3 regions of the Streptomyces sp. NPDC001663 genome follow, and region 1 is predicted to be linked to each of the others. Evidence: riboswitches for the same ligand, from Rfam matches in the RefSeq annotation. Region 1 holds a riboswitch; each other region holds the start of a gene.
What was found. A riboswitch is a leader RNA that binds a small molecule or an ion and turns the genes downstream of it on or off. The one in region 1 is predicted to bind S-adenosylmethionine.
Positions count from the first base shown of each region.

Region 2: it holds a riboswitch for S-adenosylmethionine, as region 1 does, so the genes downstream of both, ACFY1L_RS26360 (aminotransferase class V-fold PLP-dependent enzyme) here and ACFY1L_RS01160 (amino acid ABC transporter permease) in region 1, are expected to answer to the same signal.
Region 3: it holds a riboswitch for S-adenosylmethionine, as region 1 does, so the genes downstream of both, ACFY1L_RS46585 (putative leader peptide) here and ACFY1L_RS01160 (amino acid ABC transporter permease) in region 1, are expected to answer to the same signal.

Region 1 covers NZ_JBIAUR010000001.1:242,803-247,408, forward strand. Annotated here, with positions in the region: gene ACFY1L_RS01150 (ABC transporter substrate-binding protein) at 1-29, opposite strand, end outside; gene ACFY1L_RS01155 (amino acid ABC transporter ATP-binding protein) at 123-920, opposite strand; gene ACFY1L_RS01160 (amino acid ABC transporter permease) at 917-1,897, opposite strand; SAM riboswitch class IV at 2,240-2,349, opposite strand; gene ACFY1L_RS01165 (glutathione S-transferase C-terminal domain-containing protein) at 2,416-3,312, opposite strand; gene ACFY1L_RS01170 (putative leader peptide) at 3,445-3,558, opposite strand; gene ACFY1L_RS01175 (hypothetical protein) at 3,819-4,606, shown strand, end outside.
Region 2 covers NZ_JBIAUR010000008.1:257,654-262,259, reverse strand. Annotated here, with positions in the region: gene ACFY1L_RS26370 (cytochrome bc complex cytochrome b subunit) at 1-729, shown strand, start outside; gene trpD (anthranilate phosphoribosyltransferase) at 868-1,932, shown strand; SAM riboswitch class IV at 2,007-2,123, shown strand; gene ACFY1L_RS26360 (aminotransferase class V-fold PLP-dependent enzyme) at 2,287-3,648, shown strand; gene ACFY1L_RS26355 (PQQ-binding-like beta-propeller repeat protein) at 3,716-4,606, shown strand, end outside.
Region 3 covers NZ_JBIAUR010000021.1:85,813-90,418, forward strand. Annotated here, with positions in the region: gene ACFY1L_RS46570 (ABC transporter substrate-binding protein) at 1-624, opposite strand, end outside; gene ACFY1L_RS46575 (putative leader peptide) at 769-849, opposite strand; gene ACFY1L_RS46580 (winged helix-turn-helix domain-containing protein) at 1,041-1,826, shown strand; SAM riboswitch class IV at 1,937-2,046, shown strand; gene ACFY1L_RS46585 (putative leader peptide) at 2,076-2,198, shown strand; gene ACFY1L_RS46590 (hypothetical protein) at 2,660-2,968, shown strand; gene ACFY1L_RS46595 (DUF1684 domain-containing protein) at 2,965-3,789, shown strand; gene ACFY1L_RS46600 (LLM class flavin-dependent oxidoreductase) at 3,838-4,606, shown strand, end outside.

The sequences.
Region 1 (4,606 bases):
AGGCTGCGTCGGGTGAAGTGGGTAGACATGGCCGTTCCTTGTCGCTGGGAGAGGGTGATGCGGGCGGTGGCGTGGGGGGAGGTCGTGGGCGCGCCGTGGGGTCGCGACGGGGGTGCGGCGGGTCAGAGGACCTTGCTCAGGAAGTCCCTGGTCCGCTCGTGCTGTGGCTTGTCGAGGACCTCGGAGGGCGGGCCCTGCTCGACAATCCTTCCGCCGTCGATGAAGACGACCCGGTCGGCGATCTCGCGGGCGAAGCCGATCTCGTGGGTGACGATGACGAGGGTGGTGCCGCTGGTCGCCAAGTCCTTGATGACGGCGAGGACTTCACCGACGAGTTCGGGGTCGAGGGCGGAGGTCGGCTCGTCGAAGAGGATGACACCGGGGCGCAGGGCGAGGGCGCGGGCGATGGCCACGCGCTGCTGCTGGCCGCCGGAGAGCTGCCGCGGGTAGGCGCCGGTCTTGTCGGCGAGCCCGACCCGGCCGAGCAGCCCGCGGGCGAGTTCCTGGGCTTCGGGCTTGCCGAGCCTCCCGGTGGCGACCGGGGCGGCGGCCACGTTGTCCAGGACCGTCAGGTGCGGGAAGAGGTTGAAGTTCTGGAAGACGAAACCGATCCGGCCGCGCTGGGTCAGGATGGCCCGCTCGCTCAGCTCCTTCAGCCGCTCGCCGTGCCGCTTCACACCGATCAGCTCGCCGTTGATGCTGACGTGGCCGATCTCCGGCTTCTCCAGGTGGTTGATGACCCGCAGCAGGGTGGACTTGCCGGAGCCGGACGGGCCGAGGATCACGGTCACCTCGCCCGGCCGCACCGTCAGGTCGACGCCGTTCAGCACCCGGTGGGCGCCGTACCACTTATGCACGTCGTGCACCTCGACGGTGGCCGCCTCGACATCCGCCAGGGGCTCGAGGGTCTTCGCGGTCATACGGCGGCCTCCCGGCGGATGCGGGCTCGCAGGTCGGTGAGACCGGTGCGGAGCTTCTGCAACGGCGTCGGCGGGAGGGTGCGGGTGGCGCCCCGGGCGAAGTACCGCTCGACGTAGAACTGGATGACGGAGACGACGCTCGTCAGGATCAGGTACCAGACGGTGGCGACCAGCAGCAGCGGCACGATGTCGCCGGGGTAGGTGGCGCCCATGGACTGCGCGGTGCCGAAGAGGTCGAGCAGCGAGACGTAGAACACCAGTGAGGTGCTCTTGATCAGGCCGATCAGCTGGTTGACGTAGTTCGGGGTGATCGACCTCAGCGCCTGCGGGAAGACGATCTTCGTGAACTGGTAGCTCCTCGGCAGGCCGAGCGCCGATGCGGCCTCGTGCTGCCCCTGGTCGACGGAGAGGATGCCGCCGCGGACGACTTCGGCGGCGTAGGCAGCCTCGTTGAGGCTGAGGCCGATGACGGCGATGACCATGTCGGTGGCGAGCTTCGACTCGTCGAAGGAGAAGAAGGCCGGCCCGAAGGGGACGCCGACGCTCAACGTCTTGTACAGGGCACTGAAGTTGTAGAGGAAGAGCAGCACCACGATCAGCGGGATGGAGCGCAGCGCCCAGATGTACGTCCAGCTGACGGCACGCAGCACCGGGCTCTTCGACAGCCGGGCCAGGGCGAGGACGATGCCGCCGAGGAGGCCCAACACGGCGCTGTAGGCCGTCACTTCGAGGGTGATCAGCAGGCCGTCGACGATGTTCGGCCGCAGGAACCAGTACCCGAAGCGGTCCCACTGGTAGAAGGGGTTGGTCGTCAGGCCGTGCACGAACTGGGCCACGAGGACCAGCACGACGGCGGTGGCGATCCAGCGCCCCGGCCTGCGCAGCGGCAGAACTCGCTGTGCGGCGAGGGGTTTTGACGGGGCGTCGGCGGGCGGCGCCTCGGGGGCGGTGACGGTGACGCCTGGGGGTTCACTCATGGTGGGCTCCGGCTGAGTCGGTCACCCCGGACCGCGAAGACCGCACGCCACGACAGGACGCAGCGCACTGGAATGCACGGGACCGGGGGCTGGGCGGACGACGACACGCCGTGCGGGCGGGTGTTCGTCGGGGTGCGGAGGCTGAGGAGAGGTGTCAGCCCCGGCAACGGGCACAGCCCGGTGCGGTACACAGTGCGCTGTTCACGCGGAGCAGATCGACGGCACGGTTGGCGGCGAACAGGTTCAGCAGGTTCGCGTACGGCTGTACGCAGCCCTGAGGGCGGCGTGCGGCCGTCCTGGGAGCTGCGTACATGGTGTCACCGTCACTGTTCTGGCCCGTGGGCCTCGCGCTTACCGAAACGTCATCCGGTCCGGTCGTCACCTGGGGCACCCCACCGCGGAGCGAGGGTTGCCGGTCAGCTAGCCAGGGCTTGTCGCTGACGCTCATGACCGTTCTGAGCCGTAATTAAGACAACTGGCCGAACGGATGTCAACGCCGGTCCACTGTGTGGAACGACTCAGGGCCTGTTGACCTGCGGTCCGGTCCCGTTTCCGTCGGAGACATGGGCCGCCCAGTCCAGGATCTGGACAGCGGCGCCGGCGGCCTCCAGGCCCTGACAACGGTCGTGGTGGCGCCGGGCGATGCCGTCCAGGTCGAGATGCCTGCCGAAGGCCGGGTGGGCGGCCAGTCGGCGGGCGTAGGCCCACAGCACCGGATGGTCGGCGATGCGCTGCACCGCGCCGGCGTCCAGGTGGTTGCGGTGGACGGTGTCGAGTTGGACCAGTGCGACCCACAACTCAACGTCCGCGGCGGTGACTTCGTCGCGGATCATGTATGTGCGGCCGACCAGCCACCGCTCCAGCGCGCCCAGCGTCTCGAGCAGTGTCTCAAGCGCCGCCGCGCGCTCCGACTGCTCGCCGCCGGCCGATCCGGCGCTCTGCGCGGCCTGTTCGATGCCCTGCGCGCACATCCGCTCCACGGCCTCGATCTCCGACTCCGCGCCGCACGGGTACGGCGAGGGGCGGTCGCCGCCGAAGCGGCGGGCGAGGTCGCGCATGATGTCCGGGGCGTGCGTGCTGACGATGCGTCCGGACCAGTCGTCGCTGAGCACCGGCGCGACGGCCGGACCGGAGTACCGGTGGGCGCTCGCCTCGTACAGCGGCCGCAGGGCCGAGTGGCCGCCCTCCGGACAGTCGGGGACGGCGGGCAGGAAGGTCGCCGGACAGGCGGCGTCCAGGCCCAGCAGGCTGTGGGTGACGGCGATGCGCAGGCCGTCGGGACACGCGGTGGACAGATGGAGTCGGTAGCGGCCGGGTACGGCGTAGTGGCCACTGCGCGCGTCCCTGCCGATGCGACCGCGGAAGGCGGGCGCGGGCCGGTCGGACGCGTGGGCGGCCAGCGGTGTGACGGTCATGACTCTCCCCGGGAGCGGGCGCGGACGTACGCGCGGCGGAAGCGACGTCGGGCGAGGGAGCAGGGCTCACCTGTGCGCGCAGGTGGGGACGACTCCCCCAGGGGGACGCCGTCGGCGCGGGATGGGCGCGGCTCAGCCCTGGAGCCTGATCGCACTGCAGACGCGCTGCAGGTCGATGTGACGGCGGGAGGTGAGAAGGAGAGGCGAACGGCTCACTCGGACGGTGACCGGTTCCAGGCGCCTCATGTTTCCCTACCTATTCACTAGGATTCCCCTCTGGAGTGTCGATCGAGGCGGAGGCGGCGTCAAGAGGGCCGTCCCGCATCGCGGACAGTGGGCCGGACACCGGCTCACTCCAACCGTCCGGACACCGGCATCCCGGACCCCAGCCGCCACATGATTCCCCGGTGCAACCATTCGCGGTCGGAGGCTGTCTGTTGTTGAGGAACTCGCGTTCCCCCGCAGTTCGTCCGACCGACGCCGATGCTTCACCTCAGAGGACCCCCATGCCCCAGAGCTCTACCGGCCTTCGTCCGCTCCGACAGACCGCCGGCGCCCTCGGTGCCGCCGCCTTGCTGGCGCTGGGCGCCGCGCCGGCCGTCGCCGATGACGACACCGGAGCCGTGCTGACTCTGAGCAACATCGCGCCGATCGACGGGGTGAAGCCCGGCAGCACCTTCGACGTGCCGGCCGCCTTCACCAACAGCGGCAACGGCTCGGTCGACAAGGTCTACCTGTCGTACTCCGTCACCCGCGGACTGAGCCACACCGATCTGCCCTCCAACTGCCTTCGCTACGAGGTCGGTTCCTTCGACGAGGCGCCCAGCAAGTCGTACGCGGTCTGCGAGTTCGACCAGACCGTCGAACCCGGCGCCGTCTACGCACCCGAGAAGGCCCTGACGCTGAAGGCACTCGACCGCGCGCTGTACGACAGGCTTCGGGTGGTGGTCGACACCACCGACCCCGCCCCCACGGACGGCGCTTCCGAGCCCGTCCGCGGAACCGGCCCCGTGGTCAAACTGGTCAAGCAGCCCGACGCCACCCCGGCCGACCCCGGCTACAGCCAGCACCCCGACTGGGACGCGGTCGACGTCAAGGTCACCGCGAAGAACACGGCCGACTTCCAGGTGACGGGAGCCGACCTGAAGGGCAAGGTCGGCGACACGGTCCCCGTGACGGTGAGGTTCACCAATGCCGGACCGGCCTGGGTACTGCGGGACGGGGACATCCCGGTGACCAAGGTAAGGATCGGGATCCCCGCCGGTACGACGGTGACCAAGGGGCTCGACTACTG
Region 2 (4,606 bases), on a different contig from region 1:
TCGACCGGCGCCCAGCCCGACTGGTACATGGGCTTCTCCGAGGGCCTGATCCGTGTCATGCCGGGCTGGGAGATCAACCTGTGGGGCCACACGCTCGTCCTGGGTGTGTTCATCCCGCTGGTGATCTTCCCGCTGGTCCTGGTCTCGATCGCGGTCTACCCGTTCATCGAGTCCTGGGTCACCGGCGACCGGCGCGAGCACCACATCCTGGACCGCCCGCGCAACGCCCCGACGCGTACCGCCTTCGGTGCGGCGTGGATCTCCTGGTACTTCGTGCTGCTCGTCGGTGGTGGCAACGACCTCTGGGCGACCCACTTCCACCTGTCGATCAACTCGATCACCTGGTTCGTCCGCTGCGCGTTCTTCATCGTGCCGGTGCTCACGTTCATCGCCACCAAGCGGATCTGCCTCGGCCTGCAGCGCCGGGACAAGGACAAGGTGCTGCACGGCCGCGAGTCGGGCATCATCAAGCGCCTGCCGCACGGTGAGTTCATCGAGGTGCACGAGCCGCTCAGCCAGGACGCGCTGCACACCCTCACGGCGCACGAGCAGTACAAGCCGCTCGAGATCGGCCCGACGGTCGACGAGAACGGCGTCGAGCGCAAGGTGAAGGGCGCCGAGAAGCTGCGCGCCAAGCTCAGCGAGGCGTACTACGGCGAGGAGTCCCAGATCCCGAAGCCGACCGTCGAGGAGTACAAGGAGATCACGAGCGGCCACGGCCACCACTGATCGCTGCGCTCGCCACGCGCACCAGAAGGGCCCCGTCCGGTGTTCGGACGGGGCCCTTCTCCATGCCCCTGAGCTGGATAGGGTGGGGATGCGCATGTGGGATGCGCACTTTCCTCTACGACACCCAGGAGCGGCCGTATGAGCGCTGTGACCCCCGCTGGAGGCGACACCGCGGCGGGCCGTTCCTGGCCCAGGCTGCTGAACGGCCTGCTGGACGGCCACGACCTCACCGCCGACGACACCGCCTGGGCGATGGACCTGATCATGCGCGGCGAGGCGACCGACGCCCAGATCGCCGGGTTCGCGGTGGCCCTGCGGGCCAAGGGCGAGACCGTCGAGGAGATCACCGGCCTGGTCCGGACGATGTACGAGCACGCGAACGTGATCGAGGTGCCCGGACGGACCGTGGACATCGTCGGGACGGGTGGCGACGGCGCGAAGACGGTGAACATCTCCACGATGTCGTCGATCGTCATCGCCGGCACGGGCGCGAAGGTCGTCAAGCACGGCAACCGGGCCGCTTCCTCGGCTTCGGGTGCCTCGGACGTCCTGGAGAAGCTGGGCGTCAATCTGGAGCTGACGCCGAAGCGGGTGGCGGAGGTCGCCGAGGAAGCCGGGATCACCTTCTGCTTCGCCGTCAAGTTCCACCCGGCGCTGCGTCATGTGGCCGCCGCCCGTGGGCAGTTGGGCATCCGGACGACCTTCAACGCCCTGGGCCCGCTGACCAACCCGGCCAAGGTGAAGGCCCAGGCGGTGGGTGTCGCCGACCCGCGTCTGGCGCCGCTCATCGCCGGCGTCCTCGCCGAGCGCGGCAACTCCTCCCTGGTCTTCCGCGGTGACGACGGCTTCGACGAGCTGACGACCACGTCCACCTCCCGGGTGTGGATCGTCCGCGACGGCAAGGTCACCGAGGAGTCGTTCGACCCGCGGGACGTGGGCATCGAGCTGGTCCCGGTGGAGGCGCTGCGGGGTGCCGACCCGGCGTACAACGCCGAGGTCGCCCGCCGCCTCCTGGACGGCGAGAAGGGCCCCGTCCGCGACGCCGTACTCCTGAACTCGGCGGCGGCCCTGGTGGCCCTCGACCCGGGCCCCGGCACCCTGGCCGAGCAGATCCGCGCCGGCATGGAGAAGGCGGCGGAGTCGATCGACTCCGGGTCGGCGAAGCGGGTGCTGGAGCGCTGGGTGGCGGCCAGCAACAAGTAGCCGACAGGCGCTGCGGTCCCGTAATTCGGACACGGGTTGCGGGACCGCGATCACTTCACGTACGTTCCTTTCCAGGTCATGAGTGACAGTCATGAGGCCCCGGCCGACTGTCCGGCAACCCTCCGTCCGTGGCGGGGTGCCCCGGGTGAAGACCAGGCCGTAGGCAGCGAGGTCTACGGCAAGCGCGGGCCCCTCTCGAAACCAGGGGTCCTGGTCGTTCGAGGGAGTCTTCTGTGAGCAAGCGAATGCGATAGGGCGTCGAGCCCCGCCTCCGCATACCCCTTTCACCTTCTCCCGTGCCGTCGACGCACCGTCCGGTACGGCGATTCCGCTTACCCCTCACAGGAGTTCGCCATGTCTGTCTCCACCGCTGCCGCCGCCACCGCCATTTGTGCTCCGCTGCCCGTTCTGGGCAGGGATGTCACCGTCCCGCTCGTCACGGGCGGCGAAGTCACCTACGCCGCGCTCGACTACGCGGCCAGCGCCCCGGCCCTGCAGCGCGTCTGGGACGACGTGGCGGCCTACGCCCCGTACTACGGCAGCGTCCACCGCGGCGCCGGCTACCTCTCGCAGCTCTCCACCGACCTGTTCGAGAACGCCCGCAGGACGGTCGCCGAGTTCCTGGACTGCCGCGCCGACGACCAGCTGATCTTCACCCGCTCGACCACGGACTCCCTGAACCTCCTCGCCGCCGCGCTCCCCGCCGACTGCCAGGTCTTCGTCTTCGAGACCGAGCACCACGCCTCGCTGCTGCCCTGGAAGGACGCCCGGGTCACCTACCTCAACGCCCCGCGCACTCCGCAGCAGGCCGTCGAGACCCTGGAGCGCGCCCTCGCCGACCGCGACCCGTTCGGCCCGGCCCTGGTCTGCGTCACCGGCGCCTCGAACGTCACCGGCGAGCTGTGGCCGGTCCGCGAACTCGCCGCCGCGGCCCACGCGCACGGCGCCCGCATCGTTCTGGACGCCGCCCAACTGGCCCCGCACCACCCGCTCTCCGTCCAGGACCTCGACGTCGATTGGGTCGCCTTCTCCGGCCACAAGCTGTACGCGCCCTTCGGCTCCGGCGTCCTGGCCGGCCGCGCCGACTGGCTGCAGGCGGCCGACCCCTACCTCGCGGGCGGCGGCGCCAGCCGCAAGGTCACCCGGCGCGAGGACGGCGGCGTGGACGTGGAGTGGCACGACAGCGCCGCCCGGCACGAGGCGGGCTCGCCGAACGTGATCGGCGCCTACTCCATCGCGTCGGCCTGCAAGGCGCTGACCGAGGCCGGCTTCGACACCCTGGTCGCCCGCGAGCAGTACCTGATCGAGAAGGTGCGGGCGGGCCTGGCCGAGGTCCCGGAGATCCGGATCCTCTCCCTCTTCGGCGACGACGCCCCGCGGGTCGGCGTGATCTCCTTCGTCGTCGAGGGCTGGAACAGCTCCCACTTCGCCGCCGCCCTCTCCGCCGAGTACGGCATCGGCGTCCGCGACGGCCTCTTCTGCGCCCACCCGCTGGTCCGCACCCTCCTGGGCAGCGACCCGCAGACCCAGGGCGAGTGCGGCGCCCCCGAGGCCGCCCCGGGCGAGAAGTCCCTCAACGCGATCCGCGTCAGCTTCGGCGCCGGCACCCCCGACGAGCACGTCGAGCGCTTCGTCACCGCAGTCAAGGAGCTGGTGACGATTGGCGCGAAGTGGCAGTACCGGACCGAGGACGGCCGCTGCGTGCCGGCGGTCTGACCCGACGTACGTCGTCTGACGTATACGCTCCCCTTCGTCAGCCGGACGCTGGACGGGGGGAGCACGGGTGGAGGCGCTGCGCGCGAACGATCCGCGGTGGATCGGGCCGTACGAGGTGCTGGGCAGACTCGGCGCGGGCGGGATGGGCGAGGTGTACCTCGCGGAGGGCCGCGGGGGTCCACGGCTGGCCGTGAAGGTGGTGCGGGCCGAACACGCGGAGGACCGCACCTTCCGGGCCCGGTTCCGTCAGGAGGTACGGGCCGCGCAGACCATCGGCGGGACGGGCACCTACACCGCCCGGGTGGTGGACGCGGACACCGAGGCCGAACGGCCGTGGATGGCCACGGAGTTCGTCGAGGGGCCGAATCTGCGCGACGCCGTCCTCGACCACGGCGCGCTGCCCGAGCAGGCGGTACGGCTCCTGGCGGGCGCCCTCGGCGAGGCGCTCACCGCGATCCACGCCAAGGGGATGGTCCACCGGGACCTGAAGCCCTCCAACATCCTGCTCTCGCCGGACGGCCCGAGAGTCATCGACTTCGGGATCGTACGAGCCCTGGAGGCGACCGCGCTGACCAACACCGGCGCGGTCGTCGGCTCGGTGGGGTACGTCTCGCCGGAGCAGATCCGCAACGGCGCCGAGGTCGGCCCGCCCAGCGACGTCTTCTCCCTGGGCGCGGTCCTCGCCCATGCCGCCGCCGGCCGGGAGCCCTTCGGTGAGGGCCAGGACTCGGTGATCCTGCTCCGCATCCTGACCCGCGACTTCGATCTCTCCGGAGTGCCCGACGGCCTGCGCGAGCTGGTGGAGGCCTGCCTGCGCGAGCAACCCGCCGACCGGCCGACTCCGGCCCGGGTGGTCGAGGCCGCCGGTCACACCGCCGAATCCCTGCGCGAAGGCCTGCGGCCGGGCTGGTACGCGACCCGGGCGGCGACCACGCCCGATCCCGTTCCGGAAGCCGAC
Region 3 (4,606 bases), on a different contig from region 1:
GATCACCGCGTTGTAGTTGCCGGCCGAGACCAGGTACGGGAAGTCGGAGAAGGGCCGTTCGAGGGAGAAGACGACGGTGGAGTCGTCCTGGGTGCTCACGCCGCCCGCCTTGAGGACGGTGTCGAAGGCGGACAGGGCGGCCGACTTGTTCTTCGGGTCGAGCAGCCGGTCGAAGGACGCCTTGACGGTGGCGGCGTCGAGCTTTGTGCCGTCGGAGAAGGTGACACCCTCGCGCAGGGTGAAGGTCCACTTGCGGGCGGACGAGTCCGAGGTCCACTTGGTGGCCAGCCGGGGCACCAGCTCGAAGTCCTTGTCCAGCCAGATCAGATACTCGGCGACCAGCTGGTAGAGCGCGATCGCGCTGCCGTCGTACGCCGTCACCGGGTCGACGGAGGTGGGCGGCGGCGGGGTACCCACGCGAAGGGTGCCGCCGTGCTTGGCCGGGCCCGAGGCCGAGGCCGTCGCCCCGGCCGACGCGTCGTCCGTGGCGCTCGGGGCGCAGGCCGCGAGCAGGGCGGCCAGGGTGCCGCCGCCGGCGAGGGCGAGGAAGCCGCGTCGGGAGGGTCCGGCGGGCAGGAGGTCCTGCCAGTGCTGGGGCAGCGCGCCGTCATCGGATGCAGGCATGGGTTCTCCAGAAAATGACCGACGGCACGGCACAACCGTGGGGAGCTGTACGCGGGCGTGGCGGAGCAGGCAGGAAGGCTGGGGGGAAGGTGACAGGGGCCGAGGGCCGTCAGAAAGCCGACGCGGTGCGCGCGGTCGGATGCCTCAGCGCCGCGGACAGGCGCACGTGCCGACGCGCGCCAGATCCACGTGGATCCTCCGGGTCAGCAGCGAGTTCGCGGTCACGACTCATTGATAACAGCGGAGATCGGGGGCAGACAATGCGGGACTTGTTTCAGAATCGAGAAACTCTCCGGCAAAACTCCGCTCGTACACTTCCGGCATGACCGACTCCACGCGCTTCACGGCCGACTGTCGCCGCCCCGGTTCCGACGACCACCGGCCGTTCCCGAGGCACGACACAGGAGTTGCCCCCGATGCAGTCCCCAGCGCGCACACGGCCCGAAGGCCCTGCGGGCACTGACCCCAGAGGCTGCGCCCCTCGGGTCCACCCGTCGATCGACGACCTGCTGGCACGGGCCCGCACTCGCCTCGACCGGATCACTCCGAAAGACGCGGCCCGCGAACTGGCCGACGGCGCCCTGCTGGTGGACGTCCGCGCGGACATGGTGCGGCGGGCGGAGGGCGAGATCCCCGGCTCCCTCGTCATGGACCGGAACGTGCTGGAGTGGCGGCTCGACCCCTGCAGCGCGTGGCGGATCGAGGAGGCGGCCGACCACTGTCTGCGCGCCATCATCATGTGCTCCCAGGGCTACATGTCGAGCATGGCCGCCGCCGGACTGCACGATCTCGGCCTGCTGCGGGCCACCGACATCATCGGCGGCTACGAGGCCTGGCGCGCCTCCGGCCTGCCTGTGGTGCCCGGCGGCACGATGCCCGGGTCGTACGTGGCCACCGCACCGTCCCCGATCAGCCTCGATCCGGGCGGGCAGCGCATGCTGGTCGACGGCGCTCCCGTCGCCCTCACACCGCTGGAGTTCCGGCTCCTCACCGCACTCCTGCGCGGCAACGGCCGCGTGATCCGCCGTGAGGACCTGCGCGCGGGCCTGGGCGAATGGGCGGGCAGCCGCAGCCGCTCCGTCGACCTGCACATCCACCGCATCCGCCGCAAACTCGGACCGCGCGCCGCAGCCCTGCTCACCACGGAGCGAGGCGTGGGCTTCCGCCTGCGCGCGACACCCGCACCGGTCGACACACCCTGACAACATCGCTCACGACCAGCACGCGCGAGAGCGCGGACGCGCCGACGCGTGTTGTCCGACTCACCTCGCGATATTGACTGATTACAACCGAGATCGATAAAGTTTCAACTGGCATTGAGTGTCAGCATCGAGCCCTGGCTTGCTGACCGGCAACCCTCCGACGCGGTGGGGTGCTCCAGGTGAAAGCCCGGCCGGGTCGCCGACCCGGCAAGCGCGTGTCCCCGTTGCAGGGGCCTGGAACACGGAGGAATGATCGTGCGGCACAGCAGCGTCTCGAGTCCCTCCGTCCTGGCCGCCGCGACCCTCTCCCGGTTCTCCCGCCGACGCCACATCGACCTGCAGCGCATCACAAGCTGCCTGTGTCAGGGCTGACTTCACTCCCGTCGGCTGTCCGAGAACGTTCACCGCTGGTTTTGACGCCCGCACCGAACTCCTGTTCTTTCCCCGCCTCATCCCTCTCTGGACGTGTCGCTCTTCCTCGGGAGCAACACCCCTCACGCCTCTTCACCGTCCGCACGGACCCGTGCGTGACGGCTGTCGAGTAGGAGAACTCATTCCGTGAGATCGCATCCGGATTCCCGCCCTGGCCGATGGGCGGCACTGCCCTCTCTCCAGCGTCGCCGGCGTCGCCCGGGTGACGCGTGCGGAGGTGCTGCGGGTGCGGCAGGCGGTTTTCGTCGAGGCGTCGCGCACGTGCGGGTCCTGCTGGGTCTCGGTCCTCGGCCAGCACGTGCCGCCCAACACGGCGGGCCCGGTGATCGTCCTGGCCAGCTGTCCGGCGGCCCGCGGCAGCGCGCCGCGATCGCCCGCGCCCTGGCGCTCTCCCCGACGCGATGTTCTGCGACGAGCCGGTGTCCGCACTCGACGCCTCGTTCCAGGCCCAGATCCTCGACCTGCTCGCCGAACTGCGGGCCGACACCGGGGTGACGCACCTGTTCATCTCTCACGACCTGGCCGCCATACGCCGGATCGCGCACGAGGTCGCCGTCATGCGGGCCGGCCGCTTCGTGGAGACAGGCACCACCGAAGATCTGTTCACCCACCCCCGCCACTCGCACACCCGCGAACTGCTCGTGGCGATCCCCGGCGGCTGCTACGCCAAGGCCGCGTCCGAATCTCTCGAAGCGAAGGAACACACGTGACCGTTCAGGACACCACCGCAGACCTGTCCGCCTTCATCCGCGACTGGCAGGAGTGGCACACCAGGCAGGAGGAACGACTCGCCGACCCCCACGGATTCCTTGCGATCACCGGCCTGCACTGGCTCGGCCACGAGCCGCAGCACTTCCCGGACGCTCCGGGCGCCTGGTCGACCGGCACCGACGGGGTCGTCGTGGTCCTCGACGACGGCGAGGAACTGATCATCGACGGGACCTCCGTCCGCGGCGAGCACCGCTTCGGGGTGCTCCCGGAGCGCGGCGGAGTCGACGCGGTCTGGGGCGACGCCGTGATCGAGGTGGCCAAGCGCGGTGGACACGACATTGTCCGCCCCCGGCACCCTGACACCCCGCTGCGCACCGCCTTCACCGGCACACCAGCCTACGCCCCGCATCCGCGCTGGGCGGTGACCGGCCGCTACACGGCCTTCGACGACCCGCGGCCGACGACCGTGGGCGCGGCGGTCGAGGGCCTCGAGCACGTGTATGACGCGCCGGGCCGGGTCGAGTTCGAGCTGGACGGACGGCCCCTGGCACTGACCGCGTTCCCCGGACACAGCCCGGGCAGCCTGCTGGTGCTGTTCACCGACGCGACCTCCGGGATCACCACCTACGCAGCCAACCGGGCCCTCGCCCTCGACCCGCCCGACGCCGACGGCACGGTCGTCCTGGACTTCAACCGAGCGACGAACCTGCCGTGCGCCTACACCGACCTGGCCACCTGCCCGCTGCCGCCGGCCGAGAACCGGCTGCCCGTGGCGATCGAGGCCGGGGAGAAGATCCCTCGCGAGCGGGGCGGGTCCTGAGCACCGGGCGCCACCGAGACGACCACGACCCAGAGGGACGAACACCGCATGAGCACCCCCGCGATCAGCTCGCTGGCCTTTCTCACCCCGGGCAACTTCGCCGACGACGACCCATACACCGGACTGGAGGAGACACTGCGACTGTTCGAGTACGGCGAACGGCTGGGCTTCGACGGCGCCTGGATCCGGCAGCGCCATCTCGAGCACGGTGTCGGCTCGGCCGCGGTCTTCCTCGCCGCGGCGAGCCAGCGCACCGAGCGGGTCGAGCTGGGGACCGCGGTCATCCCGATCGGGTACGAGAGCCCGTTCCGGCTCGCCGAGGACCTGGCGCTGGCCGACGTGCTGTCCCGCGGCCGGCTGCAGATCGGCTTCAGCACCGGAATGCCGCACGCCGAGCTCCTCGGCGACCTGGTGTACGACGGGGACTGGCGCAGCTTCGACCTGTCCTACGGCAGGATCGCCCGCGTCATCGACCATCTGCGCGGCGACTACCTCGGTGGCCCGGACACGGTGATCCAGTCGCCGGGCAACACCCAGCGACCGCGCCTGCAGCCGCACAACCCCGGCCTGGTGGACCGGGTCTGGTACGGCGGCGGCAGTCTGCGCTCGATCCGATGGGCCGCCGAGCACGGCCTGAACCTGCTCAGCGGCAACATCGTCACCGGCGAGGGCACCGACGACTTCACCACGGCCCAGCTCACCCTGCTCTCCGAGTACCGCCGGTCCCTTCCCGGGAACCGGCCGACCCGGGTGGCGCTGGGCCGGGTGATCGTGCCGTTCGACAGCGCCGACGCGACGACCCGGGCCCGCTACCGGG